Regions from separate parts of the Pedobacter sp. Bi27 genome, predicted to be linked through region 1. Evidence: riboswitches for the same ligand, from Rfam matches in the RefSeq annotation. Region 1 holds a riboswitch; the other holds the start of a gene.

What was found. Region 1 has a riboswitch for S-adenosylmethionine ahead of metH (methionine synthase). Riboswitches for the same ligand answer to the same signal wherever they lie in the genome.
Region 2: linked by a shared signal. The riboswitch ahead of LQ227_RS14600 (O-acetylhomoserine aminocarboxypropyltransferase/cysteine synthase family protein) and the one ahead of metH (methionine synthase) in region 1 are both predicted to bind S-adenosylmethionine.

What each region holds. Positions count from the first base shown of each region.
Region 1 covers NZ_CAKKMW010000002.1:421,303-426,716, forward strand. Annotated here, with positions in the region: gene metH (methionine synthase) at 1-3,338, opposite strand, end outside; SAM riboswitch class I at 3,507-3,611, opposite strand; gene LQ227_RS07185 (Bax inhibitor-1/YccA family protein) at 3,728-4,483, opposite strand; gene LQ227_RS07190 (hypothetical protein) at 4,522-5,088, opposite strand; gene murQ (N-acetylmuramic acid 6-phosphate etherase) at 5,202-5,414, opposite strand, start outside.
Region 2 covers NZ_CAKKMW010000004.1:141,108-146,521, forward strand. Annotated here, with positions in the region: gene LQ227_RS14600 (O-acetylhomoserine aminocarboxypropyltransferase/cysteine synthase family protein) at 10-1,341, opposite strand; SAM riboswitch class I at 1,603-1,713, opposite strand; gene LQ227_RS14605 (hypothetical protein) at 1,925-2,938, shown strand; gene LQ227_RS14610 (PLP-dependent aspartate aminotransferase family protein) at 3,063-4,178, opposite strand; gene LQ227_RS14615 (hypothetical protein) at 4,301-4,795, shown strand; gene mqnE (aminofutalosine synthase MqnE) at 5,234-5,414, shown strand, end outside.

The DNA.
Region 1 (5,414 bases):
TCGTGCAAGCGTTCTGCGAAAGCTTCAGCTAAACGATCGGCCAATGCTTTAGCCATGATACTGTTGTAATCATCGTAATTGGATTCGAACTCATTTACCAGTTCATCAATCCCGATACCTGCGGTTACGGCAAAACCACCAAAATAATCCTGAATACCACTTTCTTTCGGTGCAATAAAATCAGACAAAGCATAATAAGGCTGCCCATCTACTTTTTCGGCCTGCTGACGGAGGGTGTGGATTTTGACTAGTTTGGAGTTTGGAGTTTGGAGTTTAGAGTCTCCCAACTCATCACTCTCAACTCTCAACTCGATGTCGTCTCCTACCGCATTTGCTGGCCAGAAACCGATTACGGCTCTTGCTGTTAACAGTTTTTCATCGAGGATGCGTTTTAATAAAGTCTGTGCATCATCAAAAAGCTTCTTCGCTTCGTCACCTACATTTTTATCGTCGAAAATTTTCGGATAACTGCCACGGAGCTCCCAGGTATGGAAAAACGGCGTCCAATCGATATAGGGAACCAATTCTTCTAATGGGTAATTATCAAAAACCCTTGTGCCTGTAAATTCCGGAACGGGTAGGTTTGGTTGAAAATCGATTTTAAATTTATTTGCACGTGCTTCTTCTAAGGTTTTAAAACGTTTATCCGATCGCTTATTTAAATGCGCTTCACGTGCTTTATCATATTCGGCCCTGATACCTGCAATGTACTCATCTCTTGTATCCGGGTTCATCAGGGTGCTGCAAACGGTAACACTTCTGGAAGCATCCAATACGTGGATAGCAGGACCTGAATAATTTGGCGCTACTTTTACAGCAGCATGGATTCTTGAAGTAGTTGCCCCACCGATAATTAAGGGAATGGTAAAGCCTTCGCGTTCCATTTCTTTGGCAAAATGAACCATTTCATCCAATGATGGTGTAATCAATCCACTTAAACCAATAATATCCGCTTTTATTTCTTTGGCTTTTTTGATGATTTCCTGCGCAGGAACCATCACGCCCATATCAACAATTTCGAAGTTATTACAAGCCAATACTACGCCTACAATATTTTTTCCAATATCGTGCACATCACCTTTTACGGTGGCCATTAAAACTCTTCCTGCAGATGAATTTTGATCCTGATCGGGATTATCCAGCTTTTCCTGTTCAATAAATGGCAATAAATAGGCTACAGCTTTTTTCATTACCCTTGCCGATTTTACCACCTGAGGCAGGAACATTTTGCCGGCTCCGAATAGATCCCCAACAATGTTCATCCCGTCCATCAATGGCCCTTCGATTACCTGAATCGGTCGGGCATATTTTTGTCTGGCTTCTTCCACATCATCATCCAGGTATTCTACAATTCCCTTTACTAAAGAATGAGATAACCGCTCTTCAACAGCGCCTTTTCTCCACTCTTCATCTTTAACCACCTCTTTACCTTTCGATTTTACGGTATCGGCATATTCTACCAAACGCTCTGTAGCATCGTCTCTTCGGTTTAAGAGTACATCTTCTACCCTTTCTAACAATTCGGGTGGAATTTCCTGATAAACCTCCAACATCCCTGCATTTACGATTCCCATGTCTAAACCAGCCTGAATGGCGTGATAAAGGAATGCGGAGTGCATGGCTTCGCGAACGGTGTTATTCCCCCTGAAAGAGAAAGAAATATTGGAAACCCCACCGCTCACTTTAGCATGAGGTAGGTTTTCTTTGATCCAGCGGGTGGCATTTATAAAGTCGACAGCATAATTATTATGCTCTTCTAATCCGGTTGCAACGGTTAAAATGTTCGGATCGAAAATAATATCCTCTGGCGGGAAACCAATTTCGTGCACCAGAATATCGTAACTTCTTTTACAGATTTCTTTTCTGCGCTCGTAATTATCGGCCTGTCCCTGCTCATCAAAAGCCATTACTACTACCGCAGCACCGTATTGCATAATTTTGCGTGCACTTTCGCGGAATTTCTCCTCCCCTTCTTTTAGTGAAATAGAGTTTACAATTCCTTTTCCCTGCAAACATTTTAAGCCATTTTCAATAACCGACCATTTGGATGAATCGACCATGATTGGCAATTTGGCAATATCAGGTTCAGAGGCAATGAGATTTAAGAATTTGGTCATGGCTGCTTCCGAATCCAACATTCCCTCATCCATGTTCACATCAATTATCTGCGCACCGCCTTCAACCTGTTGCAGGGCAACGGCCAGTGCAGCTTCGTAATCGCCACCCAAAATCAGTTTAGAGAATTTGGGAGATCCGGTGATATTTGTTCTTTCACCAATATTTACAAAAATGCTTTCTGGAGTGATGGTTACGGGTTCCAATCCGCTTAAACGCATATAAGGTTCAAGAACCGGTATTTTCCGCGGCTCAGCTTTTCGCGCATTTTTGGCAATACAGCCAATATGCTCTGGTGTGGTACCACAACAGCCACCCACAATATTCACAAAACCAGATGCAATAAAGTCATCAACCAAATGTGCCGTTTCATGTGGCTGTTCATCATAAGCGCCAAACTCGTTTGGTAAACCTGCATTTGGATAGGCCGAAACATAACAGCCTGCTTTTGCTGCAAGTTCCTCAATATGCGGACGCATTTCTTTAGCACCCAAAGCACAGTTAAAACCGATACTTAATGGTTTTGCATGCATTACAGAGTTTAAAAAAGCTTCGGCAGTTTGACCTGAAAGTGTTCTTCCGGAGGCATCGGTAATGGTACCAGAAATCATGATCTCCAGTTTACGGCCAATTACCTCTTCATATTTTTTTATGGCTACAATAGCCACTTTAGCATTTAAAGTATCGAAAATGGTTTCGATTAATAATACATCAGAACCACCATCTACCAAACCACGCACCTGCTCATAATAAGCTGCTTCAAGCTCATCAAAATAGACTGCCCTAAAACCAGGATCGTTTACATTCGGCGACATGGAAAGGGTACGGTTGGTTGGGCCAATAGCACCGGCCACAAAACATTTACGGTCTGGATTTGCAGCCATGAACTCATTTACGGCTTCCTTTGCCACCCGCGCACCTTCAAAACTCATTTCGTAAGAAAGGTCTTCCATCTGGTAATCGGCCATGGAAATGCGCTGTGTACTGAACGTGTTGGTTTCGATAATATCGGCACCAGCGGCCAGGTACTCCAGGTGTATGGTTTTAATAATATCCGGACGTGTGATGTTGAGCAAATCATTATTGCCTTTTACATCACAGGGATGGTTTTTAAATCGCTCCCCTCTAAAATCTTCTTCGGTTAAGGTATATCGCTGAATCATGGTACCCATTGCACCATCAATCACCAAAATACGTTTTTCTAATTCTTCTCTTATGCTCATCTGTTGTTATTAGTAACAAGCAGTTAGTATCAAGTATCAATATTAATGATAGATCGAACTAACTTTAGATAAAAGCAAAGTATAAACAAATCTGTCTTGATACTTGATACTTAATACCCAATACTTATATGGCTTATTTAAAAAGTTGGTACGTGAATCGTAATCCTAAACTTATCTGTTTCCGCTATTTGCAGAATAGAATTTAGCACCTTGTATGGTTACAGGTTGCTAAGACTTCGTTGGGTCTAATCCCTCCGTCTTTCTTAATAAGCATACAAAAATGCAACAAAGCAACATCAATTCCAAAATTTATCGCTTTGCTACCAAATAAAATTACAAAGGCCATGCAATTCTGCACGGCCTTAAGAATATTGTTCTGTTTTTGAGGTTTACCTTCTGTTACCGAAAATACGCAATAGCGACAAAAACAAGTTGATAAAAGTAATGTAGAGGGACAGTGCACCCATGATTGCTAATTTTTTGCTTTCATTTACGCCTAAAGTGTTGCCATTTTCATCTAATCCTTCGCCTATCCTTTTAAGCTCCTGAACCTTATATGCAGTCAATGCAGTAAAAATTGCTACTCCGATAAATCCCATGATGTAACCTAATGTTGAGCTCCCCAAAAACATATTGATTACGCTAATGATCACCAAACCGATTACACCAGCAAATAATATAGGACCAAATTTACTTAAATCGGTATCTGTGGTATATCCCATTACCGCCATTACTGCAAATATTGCGGCGGCCGCAGCAAAACTAATTACAACTGATGGCAAAGAATAGGTTAACAAGATAAAGCTGAGCATTACTCCGGTTAATATAGAATAAAGCAAAAATACGCCGATTAACGTCTGATAAGACATTCGTTGCATACCAGCACCCATTAAGAATACCAGCCCGAGTGGGGCAAATATTGCAATATAGCCTAAAACAGTAAAGCCACCTTTACCAGTTTGAGGATTATAAGATAAAAGATAGTCCAATACCGCTGGTGTACTTGCGATAAAATAAGCTGCAACTGTGGAAACAGCTAATGCTACAAACATCCATAAGAAAACATTCCCAAAGAAACGTTTAGATGCAGATCTTTCCTGTACAAAAACACTGTCCTTTTGATATTGATAATTTTGTTGTTCCATTTTAAATTTTGTGTATTTAACTATATAAAAATAAATATTTAGTTTAATCTTTTTGTCAGCAATTCTTCAACTTTTTTAAAGAATTGTAGCGGTTTTAATGTGCGCCATGGCAGATTATCAAATGCACCACCAAAGTTAATGTAATAATCGATGTTATTATCGCGAAACTCGGTGATTACGTGTTCCTGAAAATTCACCCCAACAATCCAGCCATCTTCTACTTCCTGAAACCACTCTTCGTAATAACTGTCATCAGAGGCATGAAAATTCAGTATATTTTCACCGATCAGGATAAATTTATTAATGCCTTCATCCATCATCATCTCTAAAATATCGCGTTTCAGCAGCATAATGTCGTTGTTAATGGCATCGTTCCACTCGCCTATAAATTCTATAACCGCATAACTGCGATCATAATCGGCGTATAACACCTTCATGTATAAGGTATTCGAACCAAACTCGTCCCATTGGGGGTGAAGTAAAAAATTGTAAATCTGCTTATCGAAGTAAAGTTCTGAATATTCGGTATTGTAAAACGGCGAACGCTCATCTTCTGCCGAAATATAATCATCTCTCCACTGGTAATAAGGCTCAATTTCGTGCATACTCTTTTTTAATTATTGAATGAGTGAGTTTTGAATGATTGAATGATAATGCTATTCTTTCATGCTATCATTCACTAATTCTTTCCTTCAATCCTTCATCCTTCTCTCATTTCTTAGTGTCCTGCTTCAACTGCTTTACGTACACTTCCATAACGGGTTAACAACTCAGCTGCTTCATCGTAACCTATATTTAGCTCATCGGCCACCATTTGTGTACCGCGGTCTACGAGTTTATGATTGGTTAACTGCATATCGACCATTTTATTGCCAACTACACGCCCCAACTGAACCATAACGGTGGTGCTTAACATATTTAACACCATTTT
Region 2 (5,414 bases), on a different contig from region 1:
CTAAGGGGTTTAGGCTTGTAAATTCTCTGCCGGAACTGTAGCATTAATGGTTGCAAATGCCTGTTCGAAATCGGCTTTGATATCATCAATATGCTCAATGCCTACTGAAACCCTCAGCGCGTTCGGTTTAACACCGGCAGCTAATTGTTCTGTTTCGCTCAATTGCTGGTGTGTTGTGGCAGAAGGCTGAATGATCAGCGTTTTTGCATCACCCACATTGGCCAGGTGCGATACCAGTTTTAAGTTATCAATTACCTGTGTTGCGTTTTCTTTGCTTCCAGCCAATTCGAAAGATAAAACCGCACCAAAACCATTGCTTAAATATTTTTTAGCCAGGTTGTTATATTTACTGCTGGCTAAGCCAGGGTACTGAACTTCTTTAACTAATGGATGGTTTTCTAACCAGGTTGCTAATTCTAGAGCATTATCTACATGGCGTTGAACGCGGAGTGATAAAGTTTCCAATCCTTGTAATAATAGAAAAGAATTGAAAGGCGATAGGGCAGGTCCCAGATCTCTTAATCCTTCTACACGGGCACGGATAATAAACTGGATATTGCCAAATGGTCCGCCGATACCAAAAACATCGCTGAAAACCAAACCATGATAACCTTCTGAAGGCTCAGAGAATTGAGGGAATTTCCCATTGCCCCAGTTGTAATTTCCACCGTCAACGATAACGCCCCCAATACTTGTGCCATGGCCACCGATCCATTTCGTTGCAGATTCTACAACAATGTTAGCGCCATGCTCCAATGGTTTAAACAAATAACCCCCAGCGCCAAAAGTATTGTCGACCACTAAAGGTAGATCGTATTTTTTTGCAATTGCGGCAATTTTTTCGAAATCAGGCACACTAAATGCAGGATTACCGATGGTTTCCAAAAAGATTGCTTTGGTTTTATCGGTAATTTTGCTTTCAAATTCTTCAGGTATATCTGGATTGGCAAAATCGACATGAATACCCAAGCGCTTAAAAGCTACTTTGAATTGATTATAGGTTCCTCCGTAAATGTGAGATGAAGAAACGATGCTATCACCAGCCTCCAATATGTTATTTAACGCTATAAATTGAGCGGCTTGCCCCGATGCGACTGCCAAAGCAGCTACACCACCTTCTAAAGCGGCAATACGTTTTTCGAAAACATCGTTGGTAGGATTCATGATCCTGGTGTAGATATTGCCAAACTCTTTTAATGCAAATAAGTTAGCCCCATGTTCGGCATTTTTAAATCCATAAGAAGTGGTTTGGTAAATGGGAACAGCCCTTGAGCCTGTTGTTGGATCTATTTCCTGACCAGCGTGTAATTGTAAAGTTTCAAATTTATATGATGTTGACATAATTTCTATTTTTTAGTTGATGTGATTAGATAACAGAATTAGGATCATCCTAAAACCTAGCAGGGCGTATCCCGGTTTCCCGGGACCTTCCAATTTGAAAGAAACAAAAAAGGAAGATTTTTAAATTACTGTATGCAACAGCACATACAAGTAAACGCACGCATATCACAACTAATAAAAAAAATAGAAGTTTGTTCTACCTTTTTAAGGTTTGCACTGGGCTCGCTTAGCGATTGAAGATTTAATGTTTTCATCAGTTCTAATTTATATCTCCAAATAACACCATGTTATCCGGTCAGGAATTGGCACCTTCTCTTTCTGAGGGTTGCCAGTGGGTCATCGAGCCAGTCTCTCGCCACTTCTTTATAAATCAACCCGTGAAGATTGACTTTTATTTAGCTATCTGCCAAATAATATTCCAAATGTCTGAATTTAATTTTAATCCACAAAATAAAATTTTGAAATTACATTAACTCGCTGAAAATGAATTGCGTATTTTTATGATGCAATGACAATCTGAAACTTTAATACTGAATTAACGCTTAAAATTCTAAGTTTGTGGTACCTATCTAAATTAATTATGATGAAAAATACAAAATCCCTATGTTTAGGCCTGTTGTTTACTATCGCAGGTTTAAATAATGTAAACGCTCAATTTGGAGGCTTAAAAGATAAATTATTAAAAGTGGGCACTGCCCAGGGCGCGAAAGCTTTAGGCGTAGACAAATTTTTAAAACAACCTGCTGCTATTACCACTAATTTTGAAGACGTAAATAGAGAGGGCGAAAAGCTGCCTGATTTTATTAATTCATTAAATTTAAAAGCCCAGCCCTTGTATTTACTGCCTAAAAATCCAGATGGTGGTTTTGTGCTTTGCGAGGGGCTTTATGAAATGACCAATAAAAGTTATTGTCTAAAAGCCGGAACTTTCGCCCCATCAAAGGGTGATGGTTACATGTTTGCACCCGTTTTAGGCCCTAAAGAAGAAATTGTGGTTGCTATACTGAAAAGCGCTGAGAAACATCCTGATGTAGATCAACACGATATTCAGGCATTATTATGGACTATTATTGCAAGAACAAAATTTGCTGATTTTAATGGACAGGTTAAAGTAACTGCCATTAAATTGTTAACGCCAAAACAACTTACACAATTAGAAGGTGGTGCTTTAGGTGTTTTGCCTTTCGATGTAATGGAGAAGGCTAAAGACCAGCTGCCGTCAGGGGTGAGAGCTGTTTTTGAAGCAGAAAATAATATCCGTCAACTGGTGTCGTCTGGAAATTATACTTATGCCGATATGGAAAAATATGCAATTATAGCGGGTATGGCGCCACCAAGAAGCGATGTGCCAAGTGGTATCTGGACCAAACACCCTGATGGTTATTATGTGCGTTATTTTCCTTCTGGTTATTCGATTACAAAGGTACAGGTTTATGTACCTAAAGAATTATTAGCCGGTGGTACAAAATTAATATATGATGCTGCTGGTGACATTGCCTGCCCGGCTAATACAGGTTCGCAACGTCTGGCACAAACAAATGAGCCATTAGAAGCAAATTATTCACTTAAATTGACTACGATTTGTAATCCGAAATAGATTTCAAAACAAATATTCGTCATTGCGAGAAGGAACGACGAAGCAATCTTAAAGCGCACGATAGTAGCGATCGTTGTAAGATTGCTTCGTCGGCTGAAAAAGCCTTCTCGCAATGACGATTTTTTTAACCCAGTGCCTGCGCCAAATCGGCTATAATATCGTCTACATGCTCTAAGCCTACAGAAATACGGAGTAAATTTTTTGGTGTTTTACTATCGGGGCCTTCTACCGAATAACGATGTTCGATTAAACTCTCTACACCTCCTAAACTGGTCGCTTGTGCAAATAACTGAACCTTATTTGCCACTTTGTGAGCCGCTTCAACATCTCCCTTAACCAGGAACGACATCATTCCACCAAAATCTTTCATTTGTTTCTTTGCAATTTCGTGCTGAGGGTGACTTTCCAAACCCGGATAAAAAACAGCTTCAACATTCTGATGTTTGTTTAAATAGTCGGCTATGATTTTTCCATTTTCACAGTGGCCTTTCATGCGATAAGCCAGTGTTTTAATGCTTCTGGTTAACAGAAAACAATCAAAGGGAGAAGGCACCGCTCCACCCGTTTGCTGAATGTTTTTGATTTTCTCCCACAACTCATCTTTTTTCGCCGTTACCAGAATCCCGCCAAGTACATCGCTATGGCCACCCAGGTATTTGGTACTGCTATGCATCACAATATCAGCACCCAGTAAAATCGGGTTTTGTAAAATAGGCGAAGCAAAGGTGCTGTCGCAGGCCATTGTAATGTTTTTAGCTTTAGCTATTTTGGCAATTTGTTCGATATCGGTAATCTTTAATAATGGATTGGATGGGGTTTCGGTCCAGATCAATTTGGTGTTAGGTTTGATGCTCGATTTTATCAGATTTAAATCAGTCTGATCAATAAAATCAAATTCCAAACTATCGTTAAAAATCGTAAGAAGCTGTTTTTTAATACCCCAATACATATCATCAGGCGCAATAATGTGGCTGCCAGGTTTCAAAGCCTGAAACAAAACCATACCACAGGTATTGCCCGAAGAAAAAGCAGCAGCATCTTCGCCATATTCTAATTTGGCTACAGTGTTTTCTAAAGCAGACCGGTTTGGATTGCTTACCCTGCTATACATATGCCCTCCGGGATAACCTCCATCTTCGTCGCGAAAAAAAGTTGTCGATAGATTAATAGGTAGGGTAACATCGCCGGTAATGCTTTTTACAAGATTAGAAGCGTGAATAGCAAGGGTTTCGGGTTTCATGATAATTGATTTTGATCGAAGTGATATGGTGATGCAATTTAATAATTTGGCGCTAATTTAAGGTTCGTAATGGTTTTGGCAAGATTTATGTAACAAGTTTGACGAAATTAAATTAAACAAAAATGAAAAGATTATTTATAGCTATCGCAATAGCATGTTCTACTTTAGTAATGTTACAAAGTTGTAATACTGCAAAAAGAGTAACTGCAGGTGTAACAGGTAGCAGAGGTACAGTTGTGCGCGAATGGGTAGTGAGTAATGTAGCTTTAGAAGGATTACCTGATGGCGCTGTTCAAGGTTTATTTGGAGAGAAATCTTACAAATGTTTTCAGGGAAGTACATGGAACTTAACCAATAGCGGTAATGGTTCTTACACGTTACCAGCATCAAGTGCTTGTGGTTCGGTAATGCAGACTATTTTCTGGTCGGCAGCACCTAAAGATCAAACCTTTCAGTTTAAGAAAATATTTGAAGGGGATAAAGCTAAAAACGTAACAGAAGGTTACCGTTTAGTATTAACTGATCTTTCCAGCACACAAATGATCTTGAAATCGCCGATTGAATTTGGTGGTAAAACTGCAAACATCGTTTTAACGTTTGTACCTGCAGCAAGATAGTTAGCTAAAAAATATCAACCTGTGAAAAACATATAAAGCACTTCTGAAAAGAGGTGCTTTTTTTGTTTGCCATCTTTTAGGATTGCCACGGAAACACGGATTTACACGGAGTTTCTTAGACTCTTTTATAGTAGGTTTTAACCACAGATAACACAGATATAAATTAGAATCAGGTTTTGTCTTACATATCTGGCCGTCAAGCGGGGTAACATCAGTTTATACGGAAGTTTGACAGTTATTTTTCCGTGACTTCCGTGTTTCCGTGGCTAATATTAACGCCTACAGCTAAGCTCACTTAAAAAAGCAATCAATATCTGTATTTATCTGTGTTCATTTGTGGTTAATAATCAAGGACAACATTCAAAAATCGCGGTTTGTTACAAGAAAATGATTTTCAAATCGCCTCATTATTGTATTTTTGTTCAAAATAAATCAGGAATGAACACAACTGAGCAAGTTGAAAAAATATTAGCTGATACCAATTTATCAACTGAATTACAAAACATAGCACACAAAGTCCTTCATGGAGAACGTATTACCTTTGATGAAGGCGTTTATTTGTACGAACATGCAGAACTGGGTTACCTTGGTGTTCTGGCAAATTTTATCCGCGAACAAA